Regions from separate parts of the Rhizobium sp. 3T7 genome, predicted to be linked through region 2. Evidence: predicted binding sites of a transcription regulator. Region 2 holds the regulator's gene; each other region holds the start of a gene.
The links. The regulator LexA, encoded in region 2, represses DNA repair genes until DNA is damaged. The targets are predictions, from matches to a motif close to TGTTCNNNNTGTGTTCNG.
Positions count from the first base shown of each region.

Region 1: K9B32_RS00275 (ribonuclease T2 family protein) is a predicted target of LexA. The motif match lies at 6,509-6,526, and genes of this name have one in related genera.
Region 3: uvrA (excinuclease ABC subunit UvrA) is a predicted target of LexA. The motif match lies at 2,350-2,367, and genes of this name have one in related genera.

Region 1 covers NZ_JAIQXS010000001.1:51,471-61,287, reverse strand. Annotated here, with positions in the region: gene K9B32_RS00300 (GH25 family lysozyme) at 1-3, shown strand, start outside; gene K9B32_RS00295 (lytic murein transglycosylase) at 85-1,317, shown strand; gene metF (methylenetetrahydrofolate reductase [NAD(P)H]) at 1,826-2,725, opposite strand; gene K9B32_RS00285 (ArsR/SmtB family transcription factor) at 2,730-3,752, opposite strand; gene ettA (energy-dependent translational throttle protein EttA) at 3,919-5,568, opposite strand; gene K9B32_RS00275 (ribonuclease T2 family protein) at 5,761-6,495, opposite strand; gene K9B32_RS00270 (alpha/beta hydrolase) at 6,654-7,583, shown strand; gene K9B32_RS00265 (DMT family transporter) at 7,600-8,556, shown strand; gene K9B32_RS00260 (CaiB/BaiF CoA transferase family protein) at 8,575-9,777, shown strand; gene K9B32_RS00255 (thiamine pyrophosphate-binding protein) at 9,774-9,817, shown strand, end outside.
Region 2 covers NZ_JAIQXS010000016.1:49,714-59,530, reverse strand. Annotated here, with positions in the region: gene K9B32_RS20570 (methyl-accepting chemotaxis protein) at 1-1,674, shown strand, start outside; gene kdsA (3-deoxy-8-phosphooctulonate synthase) at 1,697-2,542, opposite strand; gene K9B32_RS20560 (VOC family protein) at 2,539-3,423, opposite strand; gene lexA (transcriptional repressor LexA) at 3,623-4,339, shown strand; gene K9B32_RS20550 (hypothetical protein) at 4,430-4,693, opposite strand; gene gltA (citrate synthase) at 5,193-6,482, shown strand; gene lpxB (lipid-A-disaccharide synthase) at 6,512-7,693, opposite strand; gene K9B32_RS20535 (LpxI family protein) at 7,690-8,571, opposite strand; gene lpxA (acyl-ACP--UDP-N-acetylglucosamine O-acyltransferase) at 8,575-9,393, opposite strand; gene fabZ (3-hydroxyacyl-ACP dehydratase FabZ) at 9,390-9,817, opposite strand, start outside.
Region 3 covers NZ_JAIQXS010000026.1:6,808-16,624, reverse strand. Annotated here, with positions in the region: gene uvrA (excinuclease ABC subunit UvrA) at 1-2,229, opposite strand, end outside; gene K9B32_RS25450 (single-stranded DNA-binding protein) at 2,478-2,990, shown strand; gene K9B32_RS25445 (hypothetical protein) at 3,415-3,786, shown strand; gene K9B32_RS25440 (MarC family protein) at 3,845-4,486, opposite strand; gene gyrA (DNA gyrase subunit A) at 4,712-7,495, shown strand; partial or broken gene K9B32_RS25430 (N-acetyltransferase family protein) at 7,607-8,103, shown strand; gene K9B32_RS25425 (hypothetical protein) at 8,647-8,865, opposite strand; gene coaD (pantetheine-phosphate adenylyltransferase) at 9,041-9,535, shown strand; gene K9B32_RS25415 (peptidylprolyl isomerase) at 9,565-9,817, shown strand, end outside.

The DNA.
Region 1 (9,817 bases), on a different contig from region 2:
TAGTAACGTCCCCTCGTCTTTCTTGCTTCCGTCACAATCATCTGGGAAATCGACGGAATTCCATTGACGACGAGGATCGAAACTATGCACCGCTCGCCCGCAAGCCGCACGGCACTTGCACTCCTTTTTGCTGCCGGTCTCGCCACCGGCGCTGCCGCACAGACGCAGGCACCGAGTGCACCGGGTTCGCAGGCGGCCGCCCCGGCATGTGATGGTGATCTCGCTGCGTTCTTGGCCGGCGTAAAGGCCGACGCGATTGCAGCAGGCGCATCCGCAGAAGCCGCCGACAAGGCACTTGAAGGCGCACAGATCGACCAGAAGGTCTTGAGCCGCGACCGCGCGCAGGGCGTGTTCAAGCAGACCTTCCTGGAATTCTCACAGCGCACCGTCAGCCAGGCCCGCCTCGATATCGGCCGCCAGAAGATGAAGCAATATGCGGATGTCTTCGCCCGCGCCGAGCAGGAGTTCGGAGTGCCCGCCGGCGTCATCACGGCCTTCTGGGCCATGGAAACGGATTTCGGCGCTGTGCAGGGCGATTTCAACACCCGCAACGCGCTCGTGACGCTGGCTCATGATTGCCGGCGGCCCGAGTTGTTCCGCCCGCAGCTGATCGCCCTTATTGAAATGGTTCAGTATGGTGATCTCGAGCCGGCAACCAACACAGGTGCCTGGGCCGGCGAGATCGGTCAGGTCCAGATGCTGCCCCGCGATATCGTCGCTTACGGGATGGATGGTGACGGCGACGGCCATGTGCGCCTCAAGCAGAGCGCTCCCGATGCCATTCTGACGGCAGCAAAATTCATCCAGCATCTCGGCTTCCAAAAGGGGCAGCCCTGGATCCAGGAGGTCACACTTCCCGAGAGCCTCCCGTGGGAAAAATCCGGTATTGGCGGCCCTATGACGGCCGGCGATTGGTTTGCCCTTGGTGTCAAGCCGCGTGACGGCAACACGAGCTTCGGCAACCTGCATGCCGACCTGATCCTGCCCCAGGGCCGCCTCGGCCCGACCTTCATCGCCTACCCGAACTTCCAGATCTACCTCGAGTGGAACAAGTCGTTCATCTACACGACGTCGGCCGCTTATTTTGGGACCCGCCTCGCCGGTGCCGAGCCCTATCTCAAGGGCACGCCCGAACAGGGCCTTTCCAATGATCAGATGAAGGAACTGCAGACGAAGCTTGGAACGCTCGGCCACGACGTCGGCAAGGTCGACGGCATCCTGGGTTCGGGCACGCGCGTTGCCATCCAGAAGGAGCAGCAGCGCCTCGGCATGCCGGCCGACGGCTGGGCAACGCCGACGCTCCTTAACTCCCTCTGATCGCGCATCTTGAGCGCACGCTTTCGGGCCGGGTGTCAGACCCGGCCTTTTCATTTGCGCGGATTATTCCATGGTTTCAGACGCTTCAGGCAAAGCCTTCATCTTGCCGCAAGTGTGAAGGCGGGATCGCCGACTTTAACGGCAGGTTAAAATCTGTGAATATTTTTCTGCGGGAATTTCTTTCGCAATTTCAGTGAATTAGTTGCGGCCTCGCGTCCGTGATGTGACATTTTCGCCGCAGTGCAGTATAAAATCCGCTTTCCAAGCGACACAATCACGACATATTATCGCACCGTTAACGCGAGGAGACAGACATGGGACTTACACAATCCTTGAATGTCCTTTTGGTCAGCGCGGCGTTTGCATTCGTATTGACAATGCTTTTCATCTGAACGTCGTGCCGATTGAACAGTGCCGAGACTCCTGAGTAGCGAAACAGTTCAATGAATCGGAAAAGCGCATCCCACGAGGAGATGCGCTTTTCTTTTTGTCTTCCGACAGGAGCAGCCTATGCTGCGGCACCGGCCTTCTTGGCACCGTCCCGCGTGAAGCCGAGATTGGTCAGCACAGCCGAGACAAGCGGCGCACGATTCATCGTGTACAGGTGAAAGTCGGTGAGCCCGCGACGGGCCAGGTCTTCGATCTGTTCGGCTGCAACCTCAGCCGCAACCTTTGCTCTCTCTTCCGGCTTGTCGTCGAAGCCCGCAAAGCGCTCATCCAGAAACGCCGGTATGAGAGTGCCGCAGGCGCCGGCGAAGCGCTTCAGCTGCGTCAGGTTCTGGATTGGCATGATGCCCGGCACAACGGGAATATTGATACCGGCGGCCCGCACTTGCTCCAGATAGCGCTCGAAATTGTCGTTGTCGAAGAAGAATTGCGTCAGTGCCCGGGTCGCGCCGTTGTCCGCCTTCTGCTTCAGCATGTCGATGTCGGCAGCGGTATCGCGGCTCTCGGGATGCTTTTCGGGATAGGCAGAGACCGAAATCTCGAAATCGCCAATCTCGCGCAGTCCGGCAACCAATGCCGCCGCGTTTGCATAGCCGCCGGGATGCGGCTGGTAGGGCGCGCCGACGCCGCCCGGAGCATCGCCGCGAAGCGCTACAAAATGCTTGACGCCAACCTTGCGGAAGGTCTCGATGACGCTGTGCGTCTCATCCTTCGTCGCCCCGACGCAGGTGAGATGCGATGCCGTGGCAAGGGGAGTCTCGGCGAGAAAGCGCGAGACGGTCGCCAGCGTCGGTGCCTTGGTGGTGCCGCCGGCGCCGTAGGTTACCGATACGAAGTCAGGATCCCAGTCCTGCAGCTCGCTGACCGTGTTCCACAGCTGACCTTCCATCTCTTCCGACTTCGGCGGAAAGAACTCGAAGGAAATACCGATCTTGCGGCGCGCGGCGCTGTTCAAAGCCATATGATTATCTCCCGGCAAATATGGGTTCGGCGCCTTCGCTCGCTGAGGAGGCTATGAGACGCCGGGGGTCGCGCGCAAGCCAGACGGTGACGGTGAGCCCCTGCCCGCTTTGATGACCCGGATGAAGGTCGACGACCTGCTCGACATCCAGCCCCGCCTTCCGCAGCCAGTCGGATATCGACTGATGCGAGAAGCCGAGGCGAACATGCGCATGCTCGTCACGAAGGTATTCCAGCCCATGCGGTGCCAGATCGATAATGACCAACCGCCCGCCCGGCCGCAGCATACGCGCCGCCTCGGAGATCGCGATCTCGGGCTGATCGAAAAAGTGCAGCACCTGGTGGATCGTGACCACGTCGAAATCCTGCGCCTCGAACGGCAGGTTCAGGATATCGGCGTGACGAACCGATGCCTTGGTGATCCCTGATTTGTCGAGATTGGCACGCGCCACGCTCAGCATATCGCGGCTGGCGTCCACGCCGATCGCCCGGCGATAGAGGCCGGACAGGAGTTCAAGGATGCGACCCGTCCCGGTGCCAAGGTCGAGGAGCGAGTCAATCGGCTGGCTGCCGAGCAGCCGAATGACGGCGGCATCGACCTCTTCATCGGCGGCATGCAGCCGGCGAAGCTCGTCCCACTCGGCGGCGTTGCGGCTGAAATAGGCCTGTGCGCGCTCCGCCCGCTGGCGCTTCACCGCAGCCAGGCGCTCGCTGTCACGCAGGATCACCGGATCATTCTCGGAAGCATGCGCCAACAGACTGCGGACGAAAATGACTGCCTTGCCATCCTGACGCAGCCTGAAATAAGCCCAGGCGCCCTCCTGGTAGCGGTCGATGAGATCCGCTTCGCCGAGCAGCTTCAGGTGGCGAGAGATGCGAGGTTGGGACTGGCCGAGGATTTCGGTAAGATCAGTGACCGTCAGGTCTCCCGCCGCGAGCAGGGCCAGCAGTCGTAGACGTGTCGGCTCACCGGCCGCCCTGAGGACGTCCACCAACGCATCCAGTCCGAGTCTGATAGGCTCACCCATATCCGATCCAATCAACATATAAAGATATCTTTATGTGAATCGAGAGGGCGTGGCAAGACGCAATTCAATCCGTTCACGAAATTAGCTGCTCGGATCGCGACATCAATGCGCGCAAAAAAAGCCCCGGCGAACCGGGGCTTCAACGCTTAAAGCCAATATCCGATGATCAGCGCGTCAAGCGCTTGTAGGTCACGCGCTTCGGATTGACCGAATCGGCCCCGAGGCGGCGGATCTTGTCCTGCTCGTACTCTTCGAAGTTACCTTCGAACCACTCGACGTGGCTGTCACCTTCAAAGGCGAGGATGTGCGTGGCCAGACGGTCAAGGAACATGCGATCGTGGCTGATGATAACGGCGCAGCCGGCAAAATTCTCGAGCGCATCCTCAAGGGCTGCCAGCGTTTCCGTGTCGAGGTCGTTGGTCGGTTCGTCGAGCAGAATGACATTGCCGCCGGCCTTCAGCATCTTGGCGAGGTGCACGCGGTTGCGCTGACCGCCCGAAAGCGTGCCGACCTTCTGCTGCTGGTCGCCGCCCTTGAAATTGAAGGCGCCGCAATAGGCGCGCGAATTCACTTCGTGCTTGCCGAGCTTGATGATGTCGTTGCCGCCGGAGATTTCCTCCCAGACGGTCTTGTTGCCGGCGAGCGCGTCGCGGCTCTGGTCGACATAGCCGAGGTCGACAGTCTCACCGATGCGAATGTCACCGCTATCGGGCTTTTCCTGGCCGGTGATCATGCGAAACAACGTCGTCTTGCCGGCACCGTTCGGACCGATGACACCCACGATGCCACCGGGCGGCAGCTTGAAGGTCAGGTTCTCGATCAGCATGGTATCGCCGTAGCCCTTGGTGAGGTTCTCCGCTTCAATAACCACCTGGCCGAGACGCTCGCCGACGGGGATGACGATCTGCGCATCGCCGGGGCGACGGGCGTCGGCCGCAGCGACCAGTTCGTCGTAAGCGCGGATACGGGCCTTGGACTTCGCCTGACGCGCCTTCGGGCTGGAGGCGATCCACTCCTGCTCGCGGCTGATCGCCTTCTGGCGGGAGGCCTCTTCGCGGCCCTCCTGCTGCATGCGCTTCGCCTTCGCCTGCAGGTAGGCCGAATAATTGCCTTCGTACGGGATACCACGGCCACGGTCGAGCTCGAGGATCCAGCCTGTGACGTTGTCGAGGAAGTAGCGGTCGTGGGTAATCATCAGGACGGCGCCCGGATATTCGCGCAGGTGCTTTTCAAGCCAGGCGATGGTCTCGGCGTCGAGGTGGTTGGTCGGTTCGTCGAGCAGCAGCAGATCAGGCTGCGCAAGCAGCAGGCGGCAGAGCGCGACGCGGCGCTTTTCGCCACCCGAGAGCTTTTCGACCGAGGACTCGCCGGGCGGGCAGCGCAGCGCGTCCATCGCCATTTCCACCTGGCTTTCGAGGTCCCAGAGGTTCTGGCTGTCGATGACGTCCTGGAGCTTAGCGCCCTCTTCCGCCGTCTCGTCGGAGTAGTTCATCATCAGCTCGTTGTAGCGGTCGAGGATCGCCTTTTTCGGGGCAACGCCTTCCATGACGTTCTCAAGGACCGTCTTGGAAGCATCGAGCTGTGGTTCCTGCGCGAGGTAACCGAGCGTTGCGCCGTCGGCCAGCCATGCCTCGCCAGTATATTCCTTATCGAGGCCCGCCATGATGCGCAGCACGGTCGACTTACCAGCACCGTTCGGGCCGAGAATACCGATCTTGGCATCCGGATAGAAAGAAAGGTGGATGTTCTCCAGCACCTTCTTGTTGCCGTAAGCCTTGTTGAGGCCGGCCATATGGTAGATGAACTGACGTGCCATTGATAATTCGCTCCGCGGGGGATTTAAGTTTTGCCGCTATGTAGGCGAATTGAGCCAAAGGAGCAACGCGCGAGGGCCAAAAACCGGAGGCTTTTGCAACCGTCGTCGGGATCGGAACCTGGCACGCTGCTCTGTAGTCGCCTTGTATGGCCTAAAGGTCGACGGACCGGACTTGGTTTTTGGTGAGCGGGATCAAAAGCCGGCGGCGTCCACGACGCCCTCATTGCAGCCGAACGACGTCCGCCCTGCCCCTTGGATAAGGTCGCGCAGGCTCGTTTCGCCATTCGATGTCGCGGCTTCCGAAAGACCGATCGTGAGTTCGCTGATGACGCGGTTTCCACCGGCACGCCGGCAGCTCATCTTGACGCGATCTCCGGCGCCAGCGCCAAAGCTTTTGTCAAACACGGCCTTGATCGCCTCCGCCGTCAGCGGCTTGCCGATATTGGTCGCGAACAGATCGCGGACCGCCGAAGCATTGAGCTCGTCGATCAGCCGGACAGACGTGGCGAAATAGTCGTCAGCACTCAGCTTGGTGCAGGTACCGTGTTTGATCCACTCATGCCGCTCCAGGCCGGATTGCGTTCCAGGCATCGCCTTTGCGAGTGCGGTCTTGGTCGCAGCAGACAGCTCCACCGCCGGCAGCTTGTTCCAGTCTCCGTCCTTGTCCGCGGCGCGCAGGTCGCCGGAGACGTCGCAATAATCCTTGCGCATCGGCCATAGCCCGTGCAGCGAGAAATTGGTCGCATCGAACCTGTCCTTGGTCTGGCTGCCGCATTCCGGTTTGCGCTGGTTGGTTTCGCAAAAGGCAGGCTGCCAGCTGGCCGCCAGAACGAAGCGCGTTCTTCCGGCGGCATCCTGGGCTCCCGCAACGCCGGCAGCCGCGATCGCCATCAGGAGTGCAGCCATACGCAGAAATGCATTGTTCATTTTCATCCCCACAAGGAACAATTCATGAACAAGAAATCACGCCGGCTTTATTTTCACAACCCTCAATCCGTAGGATGCGAAAAATCCGGTCGCATAAATATTTGGATGTGTTGCATTTCCCGGGCGATCTGATCTTCTCCCGCCAATGGGAGGATATGATGTTTGCAGATACGCAACGCCTTGAAACGGCGAACGCCTCGCTTGGATTTCATCACGAACCGGCGCAATCCGAGGCACGCGGAATTATCCTTGTCTCCCATGGACTGGCCGAGCATTCCAAGCGTTACGCCCGCTTTGCGGTGGCGATAGCGGCGCGTGGCTACCATGTCTTCGCCTTCGATCACCGTGGGCATGGCGAGACGACCGCGGCCGACGCACCGATCGGGCGTTTTGCGCGCAGGGAAGGCATAAGGCAGGTGATCGATGATGTCGGTTCGGTCCGCGACCACGCCGTGACACAGTATCCCGGTCTACCAGTCATTCTTTTCGGACATTCGATGGGAGGCCTCATTGCGCTTAACGCGGCAGTCACGCATCCGGAGAAATATGACGCCCTCGCCGTCTGGAACTCCAATTTCAACCCCGGCTTATCAGGACGGGCCGCGCAGGCGATCCTGCTCGCCGAACGTGCACTGAAGGGCTCTGATGTTCCGAGCGGCATCCTGCCGAAGCTTACCTTCAGCACCTGGGGCAAATCCATCGCCGGCCGTCGAACCGACTTCGATTGGCTAAGCCGCGATCCTGCCGAAGTCGACAAGTATATCGCGGACCCGCTGTGCGGCTTCGATGCCTCGGTGTCACTCTGGCTCGATATTTTCGAACTCACATTTCGCGCCCCGCAAATGACGCATCTGGAACAACTGCCGAAGCAGACGCCAATCCATCTTGTCGGCGGCGGGCAGGATCCGGCAACAGATGGCGGAAAAGCGGTGATCTGGTTGTCAAACCATTTGAAAGCCCATGGCTTCTCCCGTATCACGACGCAGATATATCAGGACATGCGCCACGAAACGCTGAATGAAATTGGAGCGGACGCGGCCATCGCTGCATTCGCCGATTGGTGCGACGAAGCGATCGCAAGATTCTGAACTGAAGGATTTTGCGATGAGCAATGGTATTTCTTTCCGCCCCGCAGCCGCTTCGGAGGTCTCGACCGGCATTCTGCTGATGTTCCTGTCGGTGCTCGTCTCGCCAATCATCGACATCTTTTCCAAGCTCGCAATAGCTACGATTCCCGCGGCAGAAATCACGGCCGCGCGCTTCGTCGTGCAGGCCCTCTGCATGCTGCCGATCGTCATCTGGCGCGGAAGCTGGAAGACCTTCGCCTGGCGCGCCAACATCTTTCATGCCATACGAGGCGCCATCATAACCATCTCCATGGTCTCCTTTGTTACGACGCTGAGGTACATGCCGGTTGCCGATGCCATCGCGATTTTCTTCGTCGAACCCATCATATTGACGATCCTGAGCAGCATCTTCCTCAAGGAGACAATCGGTTGGCGCCGCTACGCCGCCTGCGGCGTCGGCTTTTTCGGCGCGATGCTGATCATCCAGCCAAGCTTCCAAGAGGTCGGCTACGTCGCGCTTCTGCCTGTCGTCAGCGCCTTCTGCATCGCCATCTTCGCCTTGATGACCCGCGTGCTTTCGCATCGGGAAGATCCGTGGGCGATGCAGCTTCAGATGGGCATCTGGGGCCTGCTGTTCTGCGCCATCCTGCTGGCTTTCGGCAGCGCGACGGGTTCCGACGTCTTTGACGCGGTGATGCCGGATGGCCGTGGCTACCTCTACCTGCTCGGCGTCGGTGTCACGGCGGCCATCGCCGGCATCTTCGGCGTCTATGCCTACCGTGCAGCGCCCGCCTCGACATTGGCGCCACTGCAGTATTTCGAGATCGTGTCGGCCACCGTCTTCGCCTGGCTCGTCTTCGGCGACTTTCCGGATGCGCTCAAGTGGCTCGGCATCTTCATCATCATCGCATCGGGCTTGTACATCATCTGGCGCGAGCGACGCTTTGCATCGAAGCCGGTATCCGATACACCTCAATCGGCCCTGGCGCCCTGATCTGCTCGTGAGAGGAACATGACAGACAATCAGCCCCAAAAGCCGCCGCTGTCCGGCATCCGCGTCATCGAGCTTGCACGCGTGCTTGCAGGTCCATGGGCGGGCCAGATGCTGGCCGATCTCGGCGCCGACGTGATCAAGGTCGAAAACCCAGATGGCGGCGATGACACCCGGCACTGGGGACCACCCTTTGTCGAGGGTGCCGACGGCGAAAACCTCTCCGCCGCCTATTACCACGCTGCCAACCGCGGAAAGCGTTCGATCACCGCCGACCTGAAGCGTGAAGAGGATCAAGAACTGGTCCGCCGCCTTATCGCCACGGCCGATGTCGTCATCGAGAACTTCAAGCTCGGCGGGCTCGTGAAATACGGTCTCGATTACGAAAGCCTGAAGGAAATCAACCCGAGGCTTGTCTATTGCTCGATCACCGGCTTCGGCCAGAACGGTCCCTATGCCAGCCGGGCAGGCTATGACTATATCGTTCAGGGCATGTCCGGCTTCATGTCGATCACCGGCGAGCCGGACGGACAGCCGATGAAAGCAGGCGTTGCGACCGCCGACATCTTTACCGGCATCTACGCGGTCGCAGCCATCGAGGCAGCGCTCATCCACGCGCAGAGGACCGGCGAAGGGCAGCTGGTCGACATGGCGCTGCTCGACGTCCAGTCGGCCGTGCTCGCTAACCAGAACATGAATTATCTCGTGTCCGGCCGTGCCCCGACGCGACTTGGAAACGCGCATCCGAATATTTCGCCCTATGAAGTCGTGCCGGCCGCCGATGGCTATCTGATCCTCGCGGTCGGCAATGACGGCCAGTTCCGACGCCTGTGCGCGATCCTCGGCCTTGAGGGCATTGCCGACGATCCGAGCTTTTCGACGAACCAGGCGCGCGTAGCGAACCGTGACGAGGTTCGCAGGCTGATTTCGACCGAAACGTTGAGATGGCAGAAGGCCGACCTGCTGCGGGCCTGCGAGACGGACGCCGTTCCGGCCGGCGCGATCAATACCATCGAGGAAATGTTTGCGGATCCACAAATCCAGGCGCGTGGGTTGCGGGTAGATCTCGCCGACGCAACGGGTACCGTCATTCCCGGCGTCAGGACGCCGGTCGTGCTCTCGCAGACGCCCTTGCGTTATGAGCGGCCGAGCCCGCGGCTGGGAGAGCATCAGGAGGAGGTTCTGGCGGAGCTCGCCGAACTGGAGGAGAAAAGATCATCATGAGAAGAACCGGCGGGGAACTGATCGTCGAGGCCTTGAAAGC
Region 2 (9,817 bases):
CCTCTCTATATCGTTGAATCCTACATGCTTGCACTTGAGGCGGTGCAGCGTCCTGAAGTCGCGCGGAAGAATATCGAGCGCATCCAGACTGTCCTGAAGCCCGCCTATGAGGATCGCCGCAAATATTGGTCGGAAACAGCACTCAGCGCCGACCTCAAGGAAAAACTCCTGAGCGATGTCCTCGTCAAAGGCGACGTGTTCTGGAAGGTGATGGCAGAAGAACTCGCCCCAGCCATTCTCAAGAACGACGACGCCGTCATCCCGGCGGCTTTCGAGAAGCTTTCAACGAATTTCCATATTCATGAAGAAGCCGTCAACAAGCTCGTGGATATGGCGAACGCTTTCCTGGCTGCTGCCGAAAAGGATGCCGCCGAACAAACCCGCATCCTCTCCACCATCACGCTCGCGGCAGCCGCTGTCTCGTTTTGCCTGTTGCTCGGCGGCCTTTACGTCTTCCGTCGACGCGCTATCGTGCCACTCTCAGCAATGCGCGACTATATGGCGATCCTTGCCGCCGGCGATTATTCGAAGGAAGTGCCCTTCAGCCGCCGCGCCGACGAGATCGGCGAGATGGCGCGCGCCGTCACCGTGTTCCGTGACGCCGCCGAGGAACGGAACAATATCCGTGAGCGCCAGGATGCCGAACGCCAGGTCCAGACACAGCGCGATGCGGCGCTCGCCGCCACCAAGGCAGACGAGGAAGCCGCCCGCGAGCGCGTCATCACCAGTCTGAGCCGCGGTCTGGAGCGCCTTTCCGGCGGCGACCTCTCTTTCCAACTCAGCGAGCCCTTCGAAGCGACCTATGAGAAGCTGCGCGAGGAGTTCAACTCGAGCATCCGTACACTTTCCGGCGCAATGAAAGAAATCTCAGCCGTCACGAATACGGTAAGGACCGGCTCGAGCGAAATCGCGTCGAGCACGGATGATCTGGCCCGGCGAACGGAACATCAGGCCGCCTCACTGGAGCAAGCAGCCTCGGCGCTCGACCAGATCACGGTCACCGTCAAGAATTCATCGGAACGGGCCAACGAAGCCAACGCGATGATGACGGCGACCAAGGAAAGCGCAAGCTACTCGGCGACCGTCGTGCACGAGGCGGTGGCCGCGATGGAGAAGATCGAGACATCATCCGCACAGATCGGCCAAATCATCAACGTCATCGACGAAATCGCCTTCCAGACCAACCTCCTCGCACTCAATGCCGGAGTGGAGGCCGCCCGCGCAGGTGAGGCCGGAAAGGGCTTTGCCGTCGTTGCACAGGAAGTGCGCGACCTTGCCGGTCGGTCCGCCAATCTGGCGAAAGAAATCAAACAGTTGATCGAGACCTCTTCCAGCCAGGTTTCAGCAGGCGTCGGCCTTGTCAACCGCACAGGCGAAGCACTCGGCAATATCGATCAGCAGATTCTCAAGGTCACGGCGCTGATCGAGGGGATCGTGCGTTCTTCCGCCGAACAAACCACCGCGCTCCTGGAAGTCAATGCCGCCATCAACACGATGGACAGCGTCACGCAGCAGAACGCGGCGATGGTCGAGCAAACCAGCGCCGCCTGCCGAGAGCTGGGCGACGAGGCGGTGCACCTCAATCACCTGCTGTCCCGTTTCTGTCTCGACGAAACGGGAAAGTCTGTGACCATGGGATATCCCTCCCACAAAAGGATGGCGCTCGCCGGTTGACGGCCGACACCGTCTGCCGGTTTCAGGCGGCCTTTGCAATCCCGTCGAAGGCCAGCAGCTTTTCGAGCAGCCGCGGCATATCCTTCAGATACACCATGTTCGGCCCGTCGGATGGCGCATTGTCAGGATCTTCGTGCGTTTCTACGAAGACACCGGCGACGCCAACCGCAACGGCTGCCCGTGCCAGCGTCTCCACGAATTCGCGCTGGCCGCCGCTCGAACCGCCCTGCCCGCCCGGCTGCTGCACCGAATGCGTCGCATCGAAAACGACTGGAGCACCCATCGCCGCCATGATTGGCAGCGAACGCATGTCGGAAACCAGTGTGTTGTAGCCGAACGAGGCGCCGCGTTCGCAAAGCAGAATATTCGGGTTTCCGGTCGCGTTCAGCTTGTTGAGAACGTTCTTCATGTCCCAAGGCGCCAGGAACTGTCCCTTCTTGACGTTAATGGCTCGGCCGGTCTTCGCGGCTGCCACTAACAGATCGGTTTGACGGCTCAGGAAGGCCGGGATCTGCAGGACGTCGACGACCGTCGCCACCTCGGCGCACTGCTCCTCGGTGTGGATGTCGGTCAGAACCGGAAAGCCGTATTCCTTCTTGAGGTCCGAAAAGACCTCCAGCGCCTTTTCAAGACCTACGCCGCGCTGCGCCGACAGCGAGGTGCGGTTTGCCTTGTCGAACGAGGACTTGTAGACGAGGCCGAGACCAAGTTTGTCGCAGAGTTCCTTCAATACACCGGCGACCATGAAGGCATGGTCGCGGCTCTCCATCTGGCAAGGCCCGGCAATCAGGGACAGCTTGCCGGCATTCGAAAAGGTGACGCGGCCGGCGCCTTCGCCGATCACGACTTCGGAATTTGTCTGGCTCATCGTTTCTCCTCGAAGGCGAAGAGCGCGCCCTGACCGGGCGCCGCCTTCACCAGAATTCGATTGTTCTTGCGCGTGTAAGTCATCCCGTTAGCAGCCAAATGCGCTTCTGTCACGGCGAGATCACTGACCTTGAAGACAATGGCGACGCCACGCAGGCCGCGATCGTTTGAAGGTGCCGGAATATCGAAGTAGGCATCCAATCCATCTGGGGAGAGAACGCTCACTCTGGCGTTCGGAGTTGTCACACTCGCGCCAAAGGCCTCGTTGGTCACCGGGAGGCCGTGCGCCGCAGCACGCACAAATGGCGCAAATGCTTTTGGGTCCGGCGCGCCAAGAACAATCTCTGCGATCCCACCCACGCCATTTGCGTGCTTTTGCAGCGCTCTACGGTCAGCCGGCAGCGGATTGACGCGTTGGCACGTAAAAAAGAAAAAATCCGGAGCCCGCAGATCGACCGCGAACGCGAGCTTGAACGCAGCGGTGACCTGAGAGCCGTCAGGCATCTTCATCGGCCGCTCGAACTGCAGCATCTCGCCGCCATTGATCTTTTCGGCAAGGAACCGGGCGTGGTCGCGATCAGCATCGGCGGTCGCAAAGACCACCGCGGAGAACCCATCATCCCCGCATCGAAATCGGAAAGCCCGGTCACGCGCAGTGAAGACATTGCCTTTCTTCGCCGACGCCTCGTGCAGCTCCGCGCTGGCGACGCCCAAGGGTTCCAGGTATGTTTCGTCGGCGAAGAATATGCAGGCGTTCTCGGTTCCAAAAGGATGCCGGGCATCGGGCGCGACGGTGAATCCCAGCTTTCCCAAGCGCTCGCGCGCAAGTCCGATATTGGAGACCGGCAGCACGATGTGGTCCAGCGGATGTGCTTCGCTCATGGCAAACTCTCCGGAATTTGCGAAGATGTGCGCCGGGCAAGGCAACAATGCAACCCCCTTCTACGCTTTCACTCAAATGCGACGCAAAAACGGAGCAAGTTGCAGGCAAGTTTTATGAACATTTAGGTACTTGCGGAACACATATGGAACATATAGTGTCTGTTCTGGCTTTGTTTCACGACTCTGGGGTTCAACTTCGATGCTGACGCGCAAGCAACAGGAGCTTCTTCTCTTCATTCACGAGCGAATGAAGGAATCCGGTGTCCCTCCGTCTTTCGACGAAATGAAGGACGCCTTGGATCTCGCGTCCAAGTCAGGCATCCACCGGCTGATTACCGCGCTCGAAGAACGGGGCTTCATTCGCCGACTGCCTAATCGGGCCCGCGCATTGGAGGTCATCAAGCTGCCGGAGGCTTACAATCCGAGCCTGCAGCCCCGCCGCGGCTTTTCGCCGAGCGTTATCGAAGGCAGCCTCGGCAAACCGCAGCCGGTTGCGCCTCCGAAGCCGGCTGCGCATGCCGACAACGACAGCTCGGCTTCCGTACCGGTGATGGGGCGGATAGCTGCCGGCGTGCCGATTTCTGCAATCCAGAACAATACCCACGACATTACAGTTCCGGCCGACATGCTTGGCCCGGGCGAGCACTATGCGCTTGAGGTGAAGGGCGACTCGATGATCGAAGCCGGCATCTTCGACGGCGACACGGTGATCATCCGCAACGCCAGCACGGCAAATGCCGGCGACATCGTCGTCGCACTCGTCGATGACGAGGAAGCGACCCTCAAACGTTTCCGCCGCAAGGGCGCCTCCATTGCGCTTGAGGCCGCGAACCCGGCTTATGAAACGCGCATTTTCGGACCCGACCGCGTCAAGGTTCAGGGCAAGCTGGTCGGCCTCATTCGCCGTTATCACTAACGGCGGGCAGCTCGTCGTCAAACGTACCGCTTCGCCAGTTGTATGCCTGATGCCGCATCCAGGGGTGATCAAGCGTGGTATACGCGGCCGTCACGATGGGTGCTCCACATCTATCCGTATCTCAGCGGTGCCCGAGCGGCGCAAGGTTTCGCCGGTGAATAGCAGTGCGCCCGACCGGCATTCCGTCAGGCGAGCAGGCGTTGCGACAATATCGGCGGTGTCGCACGCAGCGCCGAAGTACACAGGGTTTTCGACGATTGTCAGGACGTAGCCGCTATCATGCGTGGCGGTGCACCAGGCAGAGAACCGCGCCAGTCCCGAGGAAGACCGGAGAGAACAGGAAGAACCGCCCATGTTCCATCTCCGTTGCCACAACCCGTCGAAACCACGATGAGCAGCCGAGAGTCGGTCGTACGCCGCGCTGGCCAGGAAACGAGTGATTGCGTGCGGAAGGCGCGGAGGCTTGGGAGCAGATTGAGCCCGGAGAAAATAACGCTCTGCCGCACGAGCAGGCGCATCGGCGCCGGGTCTCTCACCTCAAATGGCTTCAACCCCGGCATGCATCTGCGCCCAAAAGTAGCGGCCCTTGCAACCACAATGCAAGCTCGCGAGGCTTGAAGCAACAATAATCGATTGAAATCTGAAGGAAAATCGGAAGTCAGAAAAGCCAAGGATTATCATTAGCTTCTGCTATGCGCAGGGTTCATCGCAGCAGTGCCCAAAAGTTGATACTGCAATGCACAAAATGGCACCACGGTAACTTGGCATTCGGCGCGCGATCATATAGCTATCGTCGACGACGCTTAACCCTATGGCGCTTTTATGGCGCCAACCGCCAGTTTGGAGGATCAGAATGACGGAACAAAGCGCAACACTGAAAATCGGTGATAAATCAGTCGATCTCGCCGTCAAGAGCGGCACGATTGGCCCTGATGTCATCGATATCGGCGCCCTGTACAAGAATACGGCTTCCTTCACGTACGATCCTGGTTTCACCTCGACCGCATCCTGTGAATCGAAAATCACGTATATCGATGGTGATGCCGGCGTATTGCTTCATCGCGGTTATCCGATCGAGCAACTTGCCGAGCACGGCGACTTCCTCGAGGTCTGCTACCTGCTTCTCTACGGAGAACTGCCGACCGCTGCCCAGAAGAAGGATTTCGACTATCGCGTCACGCATCACACGATGGTGCATGAGCAGATGAGCCGGTTCTTCACTGGCTTCCGCCGCGACGCGCATCCGATGGCCGTCATGTGCGGCTGCGTCGGCGCGCTGTCGGCCTTCTACCATGATTCCACCGACATCACGGATCCGCATCAGCGCATGGTCGCAAGCCTGCGGATGATCGCCAAGATGCCGACGCTCGCTGCCATGGCCTACAAGTATCACATCGGCCAGCCCTTCGTTTACCCGAAGAACGATCTCGACTACGCCTCGAACTTCCTGCGCATGTGCTTCGCAGTTCCCTGCGAGGAATATGTGGTCAATCCGGTGCTGGCCCGCGCCATGGACCGCATCTTCATCCTGCATGCCGATCATGAGCAGAACGCTTCGACCTCGACCGTCCGCCTCGCCGGCTCGTCGGGCGCAAACCCGTTTGCCTGCATCGCGGCCGGCATTGCATGCCTCTGGGGCCCGGCTCACGGCGGCGCCAATGAAGCTGCGCTGAACATGCTCACCGAGATCGGCACCGTTGACCGTATTCCGGAATACATTGCCCGCGCCAAGGACAAGAACGATCCGTTCCGTCTGATGGGCTTCGGTCACCGCGTCTACAAGAACTACGATCCGCGCGCCAAGATCATGCAGAAGACGACGCATGAGGTTCTCGGCGAACTCGGCGTCAAGGACGATCCGTTGCTCGAAGTCGCGATGGAACTCGAGCGCATCGCACTGACCGATGAATACTTCATCGAGAAGAAGCTCTATCCGAACATCGACTTCTACTCGGGCATCACGCTGAAGGCCCTCGGCTTCCCCACGACCATGTTCACCGTGCTGTTTGCTCTCGCTCGCACGGTCGGCTGGATTGCCCAGTGGAATGAGATGATCGAAGATCCGGAACAGCGTATCGGTCGCCCGCGCCAGCTCTACATCGGCGAGCCGCAGCGTGATTACCTGCCGGTCTCCAAGCGCTAAACTGCGATAGCAGACAGCAAAAAGCCCGGTCAGAAATGGCCGGGCTTTTTCTTTTGAAGGACGTCGAGAACGATCTCTGCCGCGTGTTCTCCGGGCGGCTTCTCGGTCTGCATCCTCTGCCAGAGAACGTCAAACCCCTCCATCATCGCCCGCCGCGGCAAGGTGTCTGCCGAAAGCTTCTCCATCCAGCGTGCAAAGCTGCCGCCGCGGACCACGTCATTGATATATTCGGGTACAATCGCGTAATCGGCGATCAGGTTCGGGAGAGCCGCGCTCCACGTTTTGATCTTGCTGGTCATGAGCTTGATGATCCAGTCCGTCTTGTAGGCCGAAATGCAGGGAACCCCCGTCAGTGCCAGCTCGAGCACGACAGTCCCGGATGCGGCCATGGCCGCATCCGCTTCAGCGAATGCCTGCCACTTCTGCTCCGCGCCCGTCACGATCTCGGGCTTGGTCGTCCAATCCTTGACGAGATCACGGATCATGGATTCGCGGCGCGGCATGGTCGGCAAAACGAAGCGCACATCTCCGTTGCGGGCCACTAGCTCGCTCACGGCATCGCCAAAATGCGGCAGCAGCTTCATGATCTCGGACGAGCGCGAACCCGGCAGCAACATCACCGTCTTGCGGTCGCTTTCGTTTCGAGGTTTCGTCTGCTCGCGCTGGCGTCGCGCGCCCAGCAGGTTCGGATCGGCGGTCAAACGGTGACCGACGTAGGTCGTTGGCGGACCGCCCAACTTGCGCATCACTTCCGGCTCAAAGGGCAAGACCGCCAGCACCTGGTCGACATAGGCGCGCATGCGCTGCGCGCGGTATTCTTTCCACGCCCATACGCTGGGACAAACATAATTAACAACCGGCAGGTCGGGCAGCGCCGTTCGCACGCGCTTTGCGACCCTATGAGTGAAGTCGGGACTATCGACTATAATAAGCACATCAGGCTTCGCGGCTATGATCGTCGTCGCCGTCTCACCAATACGCCGAACCAGCCGTGGCAGTTTCGAAAGAACCTGCGTGATGCCCATGACCTGCAGTTCGGAGAAATCGAAAAGCGAGCGCAGGCCCTGCGCCTCCAGCCCCTCGCCACCGACGCCGATCAATTCCACACTGCCAGGAAACTGCCGTTTCAAGGCGGCGATCAGGTCCGCGCCCAAGAGGTCGCCCGAAACCTCTCCAACAATAATGGCAACTTTCAGTGAAGCCTCGCTCACGCTAGCCCCCAGGATGGCAATCCCCTATCCAGTCCGCACACGAAGATACCGGCCTCATCCGCAGCCTTTATGACAGCGTCACGCTCCAGGATCAGCGAGCGACCCGCCTCAATCGCCACGCCGGCCAATCCCGCCTGGCGCAGGTTCTCGATCGTCGAAATACCGATCGACGGCAGGTCCGCGCGGATATCCTGCTGAGGCTTGCAGAGTTTTACGAGCACTCCGCGCCGGCGCGCGGAAATCCGTCCGGCTGACCGCAGGTTCGCGACACGCTCCAGCATGCTGTCTGTGCCTTCCACTCCCTCGAGCGCGACGATACGGCCACCGACTGAAACCGACCCCTGACCAACGTCCAGCCTACCGAGCGCATCCGCCGCTTCTGCTGCTCGTACTATGTCCTTCGTGTCGTCGGCACTTGGCTGCACGGCGCCCAGTGGACCGACGCAGGCAAGCAGATCCGGTGCGATCTCGTGCGCGCCGACAACCCGGCGTCCATTCTCTTCGATCAAGGCGATGACCATGCGCAGCACCGTATCGTCGCCGCCAGCGAGCAGCGTACGGATTGTCGACGGCAATTTCGCGAGGGTCTTCAGTGTCGGCCGAACTTCGCGCCACTCCGGGCGCCGGCGTACACCACCAGACATGACAACGCGATCTATGCCGTTGCTTTCAAAGATCCGGTTGAGAGCGGCGAAGTCGCCGACGCCAATGACGGCGTGGTCAAAGTCTTCCCAAGAACGGTCGGCCTCGTCCTTCAGAGCGATGATGAAGGGGTTCTCGCCTGCTTGCCGCGCCGCAGTGGCGACATGAGACGGTAGAAGGCCGCTGCCTGCGATGATTGCCAAGCGGCCTTTTGCCATGTCACCAGCGAGAGCCAAGCATCACCCTTTCTGTCCCCTGGTCGGAGAGGAAAGAGCGCGATCGCTTTCCGCGGCGATAAAGTCGAGAATCTGAATGACCTGTTCGCAATCGGCAAACTCATCCCGGATCGCGGCGGCGTTGTCACGGATCGAACCGTCGCCTTCGAAGATCGCCTTGTAGGCGCGCCGCACCGCATGAATCGTCGCTCGGTCAACACCAGCGCGGGTCATGCCAACGACGTTCAGGCCGCTCAGAAGACCGGGATTGCCATTGAGCATGCCATAGGGAATGACATCATAACTGACCGCCGAGAGCCCACCGACAAAGGCCTGCCGGCCGACGCGCGTGAACTGATGCACGGCACAGCCGCCACCGAGAATGACACGATCCTCGATCGTGACGTGGCCCGCGAGCATCACATTGTTGGACATGATGACGTTGTTTCCGACCCGGCAATCATGGGCGATATGCGAATTCGCCAGGAAGAGATTGTTGTTGCCGACAATCGTCTGGCCACCGAAATCGGCAGTTCCCGTGTTTACCGTCACGCCTTCGCGGAAAGTGCAGTTGTCGCCGATCGTCAGGGTCGTCTCTTCGCCGCCATGATGAACGCTCTGGGGATCTCCACCGATAACGGCCATCGGGAAAATGCGGCAGCCCTTACCGATCGTCGTCTTGCCGGACACAACCGCATGCGCCAGCAGTTCCACATTATCGCCCAGCGCGACCTTCGACCCAACGTGGCAAAAAGGGCCAATCTTGACGTTCTCGCCAATCACGGCGCCATCTTCGACGACCGCCATGGCGTGAATGCTGGCGCTGGCTGCTATGGTGCTCATGCTTGATCCTTGCGAACGATCATCGCCCCGATGTCAGCTTCGGCGACGAGCGCTCCATCAACCTTAGCATCGCAATGGAACTTCCAGATATTACCGCGCTGCTTCTGTTTCTTCACGTGATATTCGACACGATCGCCGGGAATGACCGGCTTGCGGAAACGCGCATTATCGATCGTCATGAAGTAGACCAGATTCCCGGTTTCGTCTTGCTTCTTGGCGCAGATCGCTCCAGCCGTCTGCGCCATGCCTTCTATGAGCAGTACACCCGGCATAATTGGCGATTCGGGAAAGTGACCGGTGAAATGCGGTTCGTTTGCAGTCACGTTCTTGATGCCTACCGCGGATTCGTCGCCGTCAATATCGATGATCCTGTCCACTAGCAGGAACGGATAACGATGTGGCAGCAGCTTCATGATCTCAATGA
Region 3 (9,817 bases), on a different contig from region 2:
CTTCGCTTCCGGAAGGCCTGCAAACCAGTCGCGGATCGGGGTGAACGCGCCCGTATAGGTCGCCGGGTTGGAGCGCGGCGTGCGGCCGATCGGCGACTGATCGATATCGATAACCTTGTCGATATGCTCGAAACCGTCGATGCGATCATGATCGGCCGGAATTTCGCGGGCGCCCATGACGCGACGCGCAGCCGATTTATACAGCGTCTCGATCAGGAATGTGGATTTTCCACCACCGGATACCCCGGTGACCGCCGTAAAGACCCCGAGCGGGATGGAAGCCGTGATACTCTTCAAATTGTTGCCGCGGGCACCGACAACCTTGATCTCCTTGCCCTTCTTGGGCTTGCGCCGCTCGTCGGGAACCGGAACGCCCAGTTCGCCGGAAAGATATTTCCCGGTCAGCGACCTCGGGTTTGCCATGATCTCCTGTGGTGTGCCGTGGGCAATCACTTGACCACCATGGATGCCGGCCGCTGGACCGATGTCGACGACGTCGTCGGCGGTCAAGATCGCGTCCTCGTCATGCTCGACCACGATCACGGTATTGCCGATATCGCGAAGGTGCTTCAGCGTATCGAGCAGTCGGGCGTTATCGCGCTGATGCAGGCCGATCGATGGTTCGTCGAGGACATACAATACACCGGTCAGACCGGAACCAATCTGTGACGCCAACCGGATACGCTGACTTTCGCCGCCCGACAGGGTGCCGGAGTTTCGCGACAGACTGAGGTAATCCAGGCCGACGTCATTGAGGAAGCGCAGGCGGTCGCGGATCTCCTTGAGTATGCGGACCGCGATCTCGTTCTGCTTGGCGCTCAGCGACTGCGGCAGGACCTCGAACCAGTCACGGGCGACGCGGATCGACATATCGGTCACCTGGCCGATATGCAGCGTATTGATCTTGACGGCAAGCGCCTCGGGCTTCAGGCGGAAACCGCCGCAGGACGGGCAGGGTGCGGCCGACATGAAGCGCTCGATTTCTTCGCGCGCCCAGGCGGAATCCGTCTCTTTCCAGCGACGCTCGAGATTGGTGATGATGCCTTCGAAGTTCTTGTGCGTGGTATAGGACCGTGCACCATCGGCATAATGGAATTCGATCTTCTCGTCGGTGCCATTCAAGATGACGTCCTTGGCCTTATCGGACAGATCGTTCCAACGGGCGCCAAGCTTGAAGCCGTAATGCTTGCCGAGGGCTTCGAGCGTCTGATTGTAATAGGGTGAGGTCGACTTCGCCCATGGCGCAATGGCGCCATCGCGCAACGTGCGCTCGGGTTCGGGCACGATCAGGTTGGCGTCGATCTTCTGCTGGGCGCCAAGGCCGTCGCAGGTCGGGCAGGCGCCGGCTGGATTGTTGAACGAAAAAAGCCGCGGCTCGATCTCGGGAATGGTGAAGCCCGACACCGGACAGGCGAACTTTTCCGAAAAGAGAACGCGTTCATGCGTTTCGTTGAGCGACTTGTTGGCCGAGCCGCCGGCGGCGGTCTCTTCCGGCGGCAGCGGCTTGTCGGCGAATTCCGCGACAGCCAAGCCGTCGGCAAGCCTCAGCGAAGTCTCGAAGCTGTCGGCAAGTCGCGAAGCCATATCCGGTCGCACGACAATGCGGTCGACCACGACGTCGATGTCATGCTTGTACTTCTTGTCGAGAGCCGGCACGTCCGCGATCTCGTAGAACTGACCGTCGACCTTGACGCGCTGGAAGCCCTTCTTCATCAGGTCCGCGAGTTCTTTCTTGTATTCGCCCTTACGCCCGCGCACGAGCGGCGCGAGAATGTAAAGACGCGTGCCTTCTCCGAACTCCAGCACGCGATCGACCATCTGGCTGACCGTCTGGCTCTCGATCGGCAGCCCGGTCGCAGGCGAATAAGGCACGCCGACGCGGGCAAAGAGCAGACGCATATAGTCGTAGATTTCGGTCACCGTGCCAACCGTCGAGCGTGGATTGCGCGAGGTCGTCTTCTGCTCGATCGAAATCGCGGGCGACAGGCCGTCGATCTGATCGACGTCGGGCTTCTGCATCATTTCAAGGAACTGGCGCGCATAGGCCGAAAGGCTTTCGACATAGCGCCGCTGCCCTTCGGCATAGATCGTGTCAAAGGCAAGCGACGATTTTCCGGACCCCGAAAGGCCGGTCATGACGATAAGTTTGTTTCGCGGCAGATCGAGATCGATGCCCTTCAAATTGTGCTCGCGCGCGCCGCGGATGGAAATCGTCTTCAGTTCGCTCATCGTCTTCTGCTTCTGTGCTGGAACAAGCCCCTTATTTAGTGATGCCGGCTGGCGAGTCGAGGCTGAATGTCCGTCCGCTGCAAGGTTTTCGATTCGGTTGACAAGATCATAGGGATAAATTAGAACAAAGAAAGAACAAATTCCTTGTGGATGAACCGGTGATGGACGCCCATCACCGGTGCTCTATGGTTTAAGGTGCACCGATTGTTTCAAGCGCCGCCGGGCAGGGCGGCAGGTAAGGTGAAAGTATGGCTGGCAGCGTAAACAAGGTAATTCTGATCGGAAACGTGGGCGCCGACCCCGAAATCCGGCGGACCCAGGATGGCCGGCCGATCGCCAACCTTCGCATCGCAACGTCCGAGACCTGGCGTGACCGCAACTCCGGCGAACGCCGCGAGAAGACGGAATGGCATACGGTCGTGGTCTTCAATGAGGGCCTCTGCAAGGTCGTCGAGCAGTATGTGAAGAAGGGTGCCAAACTCTACATCGAAGGCGCGCTGCAGACCCGCAAGTGGCAGGACCAGAACGGCCAGGACCGCTATTCGACGGAAGTCGTTCTGCAGGGCTTTAACTCGACGCTGACGATGCTCGACGGTCGCGGCGAGGGCGGGGGCGCAAGCTCCGGCTTTGGCGGTGGTCGTGGCAGCAATGCCGGCGGTGACTTCGGCGGCGGCGATGATTACGGCGCGCCCTCGCAATCGTCTGGCCGCGGCAGCGGTGGAAACTTCTCGCGCGATCTCGATGACGATATCCCGTTCTGATCGCAGCGCAACGTTGGTGACATCAGCTCGACGGCGCGCTGCAAAGTGCGCCGTCTTTTTTGATCTCAGAGCCGGGGGGCGCACAGGTCGTCCCGCCGCGTCAGCTTTGAGAGGTCCAGATGCACCTCCGCTCGCAGAAATTGTCATTGCTACCTGACGGTGGAATAGGCGGGCACAAACGCAATGTCCGCGCTGCAAGGTGGCGTCTCGCTGCTGCAACAAAGTGATCCATTTTCTGCGCCTTAGCCGAATTGGCTAACAAACCGTAGGCATTGTAAGAGATTCTAATCTAAGTAGCAGTGTCTCCCTCTCCAAAAGGATAGGTGCGGCAGGGTTTCCAAATTGAGGGGCTAGCACGATATTTCGTGTCATGAGAGAAATAGGTTCCCAATTTGGATTGCTCACGACCAGCGCAGCACGGCGAATGGTCAGCGAGGATTTATTGGAACTCGGTTTGGATCTCGACCGCCTAAGTGAAGATCATTTGCGGAGGCTCTGGGCCGAATTCAAATCGATCCGGGCGCAAGAGACGCATGTGAGGTCGATCGCGATCCGGATCTTCGTCTGGTATATCGTTGAAAGCAAGTTGTTCAACTCGTCCGCGATGCGCAGATCCGGTGCTGTCGGCAGATCAATTGCAACCATGCGGGCATGGACAGCCAGCGATCCGGCTCTAGAGCCAGTTGTCGTCCGTGAAGCCGAGGCAATAAAGCTCTTTCTTTACCAGATATTTGAGAACGCCGCGGCCCCCCGAGGAACGATCGTGGAAGCGCAAACGCGGTTGCTGCAGGCATAGAACGCAAGTGCGAGGGTCGCTGCACTCGCGGTTGCCGCAAGAGAAACCCTGGCTCAATCTAGCCAGCCGGCATCGTCCCCAGCGTGGACTTCAAGCCATCGACCACGAACTGCGTGGCAAGCGCAGCCAGGATGACGCCGAGAAGTCGGGTCAGAATTGCGCGCCCCGTAACGCCGAGGAAGCGATCGAGCCGGTCGGCAATCAGCAGCGCCAGAAACAGCAGCAGCAAGCTTGATGCAATGACGATGATCAATTGCGCACGCTCGAGTGAACCCTGCATCGACCCAGCAATCAGGATCGTTGCCGAAATGGCGCCAGGACCGGCGATAAGGGGAATCGCCAAGGGAAAGACCGAAATATTGTGGATGTGATCGACGGTGATCGCCGCCGTGCTGGTCTTCTCCTTACGGTCCTGCCGCTTCTCGAACACCATTTCAAAAGCGATCCAGAACAAGAGGAGACCACCGGCGATACGGAAGGCTCCAATCGAGATGCCGAGCACGCCCAGCACACTGGCCCCGAACAGGGCGAAGACGGCAAGAATGACAAAGGCGATGATCGTGCCGCGCATCGCCACCTGCTTTCGCTGACTGCGGCTCATGCCAGTCGTGAGCCCGAGAAAGATCGGCGCAAGGCCGGGCGGATCGATCGTGACAAGCAGCGTCGTGAAAGCGTTGATCAGTTGGTCGGCGCTTGCCATTGTCTCTCCATGAGCCCATATAAACGCTTGCTTTTGGGCGATTGTGATGCGGAGAAATCAATTTGGCAAATGGCGCTCTCTGGATGGCGTAAATAGTTGCCGTTGAGGCCAAAATTGCCCTCATAAGACCGCAAAAGACTGTTCAAAACCCTTGCCAAAATTGGCGCAGGAACAGCATTTCCGCTATAAATCTTCAAGTGATTCTAGAAGAGATCGTGATCCGTTTTGACTGAGCAAACACCCCCCGGCGGCGGGAAGCTCCCGCCAGGCATCGAGCCCATCTCCATCATGGAGGAAATGCAGCGGTCGTACCTCGACTACGCGATGAGCGTTATCGTGAGCCGCGCCCTGCCTGATGTGCGCGACGGCCTGAAGCCCGTGCACCGGCGCATCCTCTACGGCATGTCCGAACTCGGCATCGATTGGAACAAGAAGTACGTAAAATGCGCCCGTGTTACCGGGGATGTGATGGGTAAATACCATCCGCACGGCAACGCGGCGATCTACGACGCGCTGGCGCGTATGGCGCAGGACTGGTCGCTTCGACTGCCGCTAATCGACGGCCAGGGCAACTTCGGCTCTGTCGACGGCGATCCGCCGGCGGCCGAACGCTACACCGAGTGTCGCCTGCAGAAGGCCGCGCATTCCTTGCTCGACGATCTCGATAAGGAAACGGTCGACTTCCGTGACAACTATGACGGCACGCTCTCCGAGCCTGTCGTCGTTCCCGCCAAGTTCCCAAACCTGTTGGTCAACGGGGCAGGCGGCATTGCCGTCGGCATGGCGACCAACATCCCGCCGCACAATCTTTCCGAAGTCATCGACGGCTGCATCGCGTTGATCGACAATCCGGCGATCGAACTGCCCGAGATCATGCAGATCATTCCGGGTCCTGACTTCCCGACCGGCGCCAAGATCCTCGGTCGTGCCGGCATTCGCTCGGCCTACGAGACAGGCCGCGGTTCGGTGATCATGCGCGGTGTCGCCGCCATCGAGCCGATGCGCGGTGATCGCGAACAGATCATCATCACCGAGATCCCGTATCAGGTGAACAAATCGACGATGATCGAGAAGATGGCCGAACTGGTGCGCGACAAGCGTATCGAAGGCATCTCCGACCTGCGCGATGAATCGGACCGCCAGGGCTATCGCGTCGTCGTCGAACTGAAGCGTGATGCCAATGCGGACGTCATCCTGAACCAGCTCTACCGCTATACACCGCTACAGACCTCCTTCGGCTGCAACATTGTGGCGCTGAACGGCGGCAAGCCGGAACAACTGACGCTGCTTGACATGCTGCGTGCCTTCGTCTCGTTCCGTGAGGAAGTTGTTAGCCGGAGAACGAAATTTCTGCTGCGCAAGGCTCGCGAACGAGCCCACGTCTTGGTGGGTCTGGCGATTGCCGTTGCCAACATCGACGAGGTCATCCGCGTGATCCGGCAGGCGCCGGATCCGCAGTCTGCCCGCGAAGAGCTGATGACGCGCCGCTGGCCGGCATCCGATGTCGAAAGCCTGATCCGCCTGATCGATGACCCGCGGCACCGCATCAACGAGGACCTGACGTATAACCTCTCGGAAGAGCAGGCGCGCGCCATCCTCGAGCTGCGTCTGGCCCGTCTGACGGCTCTCGGCCGCGACGAAATCGGCGATGAACTCAACAAGATCGGCGAAGAAATCAAGGATTACCTGGAAATTCTGTCCTCAAGGATCCGCATCCAGACGATCGTCAAGGACGAGCTCGCAGCCGTTCGCGACGAATTCGGCACGCCGCGCCGTACCGAGATCATGGACGGCGGCCTCGAGATGGACGATGAAGATCTCATCGCCCGCGAAGACATGGTCGTGACCGTCTCGCATCTTGGCTACATCAAGCGCGTACCGCTGACGACCTACCGCGCCCAGCGCCGCGGTGGCAAGGGCCGCTCGGGCATGACGACGCGCGACGAAGATTTCGTTAGCCAGCTATTTGTTCTGAACACCCATACGCCGGTTCTGTTCTTCTCATCGCGCGGCATCGTCTACAAGGAGAAGGTCTATCGCCTGCCGATCGGCACGCCGACCGCACGTGGTAAGGCGCTCATCAACATGCTGCCGCTGGAGCCTGGCGAACGCATCACGACGATCCTGCCGTTGCCCGAGGACGAAGAGAGCTGGGACAAGCTCGACGTCATGTTCTCGACGACGCGTGGGACTGTTCGCCGCAATAAGCTTTCCGACTTCGTCCAGGTCAACCGCAATGGCAAGATCGCGATGAAGCTCGAGGAAGAGGGCGACGAAATCCTCTCCGTTGAGACCTGCACCGAGCATGACGATGTACTTCTGACGACCGCACTCGGCCAGTGTATCCGCTTCCCCGTTGATGATGTCCGCGTCTTCGCTGGCCGCAACTCGATCGGCGTTCGCGGCATCAACCTCGGCGATGGCGACCGCATCATCTCGATGACGATTGTCGGACACGTGGATGCCGAACCCTGGGAGCGCGCAGCTTATCTGAAGCGAGCCGCAAGCGAGCGGCGCCTGACGACGGGTGACGCTGAGGAAATCTCGCTGGTCGGCGAGGAGGTAACCGAGGAAGGTCAACTGAGCGACGAGCGCTACGAGGAACTGAAGGCACGCGAGCAATACGTGCTGACGGTTTCCGAAAAGGGCTTCGGCAAACGCTCCTCTTCCTACGACTTCCGGATTTCCGGCCGCGGCGGCAAGGGCATTCGCGCCACCGACACGTCGAAGACGGCCGAGATCGGCGAGCTTGTGGCTGCCTTCCCGGTCAACGACGGCGACCAGATCATGCTGGTATCGGACGGCGGCCAGCTGATCCGTGTTCCCGTGGGCGGCATCCGCGTCGCGAGCCGCGCAACGAAGGGCGTCACCATCTTCTCAACCGCCAGAGATGAGAAGGTCGTATCGGTGGAGCGCATCAGCGAGCCTGAGGAAGAGGCAGAAGACGTTGCCGAAAATGGTGACGACATTGCCCCGACCCCGGAAAGCGCACCTGACACGGAAGCTTGATGTGTTGCCCTTCTGAGCTTGAAAACCGGGCAGTTCCGCTGCCCGGTTTTCTTTTTGTCGGAAACCAAGGCGCGCTGCCTCAACCATCTCGAATAGTAGCGCGGGAGTCGAATGGAGAGCAGATTGATCCGAATCCTCGGTATTGATGACGTTGCCATTTTCCAGCGTATTCGCCTGGAAGCGCTGCGGCTCAAGCCCGCTACCTGCCAGCAGCGCCGAAGACTGGGAGGCGCTCACAGATGAAGAATGGCGCAAATGGCTGATCGACGGGTCGGTATTCGTGGCCTTCAGGCATGATGATCCTGTTGGCATTATGGGTCTAAGCCGACAACGTGCCAGTAAAATGGCGCACCGCGCAACGCTGATAATGGTCTATGTGCGTCGTAAAGGGGTGGCCGCTGCGCCAAGTCACTGCTGGATGCGACGGTGGGCTATGCGCGAGGGAACGGTATCCGACAGCTGGAGCTCGCGGTCAGCGCTGAGAATATGGCTGCCACACGGTTTTATGAGCGCGAAGGCTTCCATGAGGCCGGGCGTATTCCCGGCGGTTTTATGCATGACACAGAGAGATCGATGACGTCATCATGGTGCGGCGCATCGAAGATTAGAAAATCTCGCGTGAACATCGTGGAACAGGGATCACTGGCACCATCCTTGGGCAGGAAAAGGCCGGAGGAACTCAGTTCATCCGGCCTTCAGTGGCTGAAATTTTCAATCCCAGAATGGCGACAGCGGTTAGAACCAGCTGTGCTTTCCATCAACCTTCTTTACCTCTTCGCTTTCATGGCGAAGGGCAGAAATGGTGGAAGCCACGGACACGACAAACATGATGCTGATGAGAGCGGTAAGCACAGTCAATATCGTGAACATGAGCAATCCTCCGGGGTTTTGCGTTCACGTTCCTTAGTACTGGCTCGTTATCGCCGCGCGTGCCGACGCATAGGGACCATATACCTTGGACGCATCCACTTTTTGATCGTAGAGCGCGACAGTCGCTGCAAGCATACCGGTCATCATTACCATCCAGACGGCATTAATCATGGTAATCTTGTTGGGCATATTTTCTTCCTTGTGCGGCGTATCGCGTTACGCTTCGGTTGAGTGAACGCATGCGTGCAAAAATGGTTCCGGGGGTATTGACCGGTCGTTTATCAAGGCCGATCTGAAGCGACTTTGAATGCCTCGTTCATCTGACGTTCAGAATCCTTAATCGGTTTAAACGCCACGTTTCCAGTCGCACGCACGATTGTGTAGTGTTCCCGCACGCTTGGCCGAACCCAACCTGCATCCTGAAGATCTTGCACGTAGCCGTAGAAAAATTCGGCAAGCAGCGAGACGATGACAGCGAAAACAACGAGGATGATCAGCATGAGCGTTTCCGGGGAGGACCGATGCCGGAATGACATCGGGGTTGACGCTCTTCGTTATAGTGAGCTCACCTGAAGCCGCCTTGAATGCCGCGTTCATCAGCTGTTCAGTGATCGGCAATGACTTGCGGGCAGCCTTCATCCATGACAAAAGGCGTCGAAACAAACGGCTAGGCCAATGACGACAGCTTTTTATCCGGGGTCTTTCGATCCGATCACCAACGGACATCTGGATGTGCTTATCCAGGCGCTGAGCGTTGCATCCAAGGTTATCGTTGCGATCGGCATACATCCGGGCAAGACGCCGCTCTTTTCCTTTGACGAGAAGGCAGAACTGATCCGCCGGTCGCTTGCGGAAGCGCTGCCTGAAAAAGTGGGCAATATCTCCGTCGTTGCCTTCGACAATCTCGTCGTCGACGCGGCGCGGTTTCACGGAGCGACACTGCTCATCCGCGGCCTGCGGGACGGCACAGATCTCGACTATGAAATGCAGATGGCCGGCATGAACCGGCAGATGGCGCCTGATATCCAGACCATCTTCTTGCCGGCTGGAACGGCCTCCCGGCCCATAACTGCCACATTGGTCCGGCAAATCGCGGCCATGGGAGGCGATGTCAGCGCCTTTGTGCCGGCTGCCGTCTTGAAAGCACTTCAATCCAAGCGCAAATCCTAGGCGACATTTTTCGCCGCAACGGAGCTAACATGAAACTCTTCTATCTCGCATTTGCAGGCGTGCTTTATCTTGCCTCGTTCGCCGGCGACGCATTCGCGCAGTCCGGCGATACGCTGACGATCCAGCTGAAGGACGGCCCTGTCGTGATCCAGCTTATGCCCGACGCGGCGCCGAAGCATGTTGCCCAGATCGAGGCGCTTGCGAAGAAGGGCGCGTATGACAATGTTGCCTTCCATCGCGTCATCGAAGGCTTCATGGCTCAGACCGGCGACGTGAAGTTTG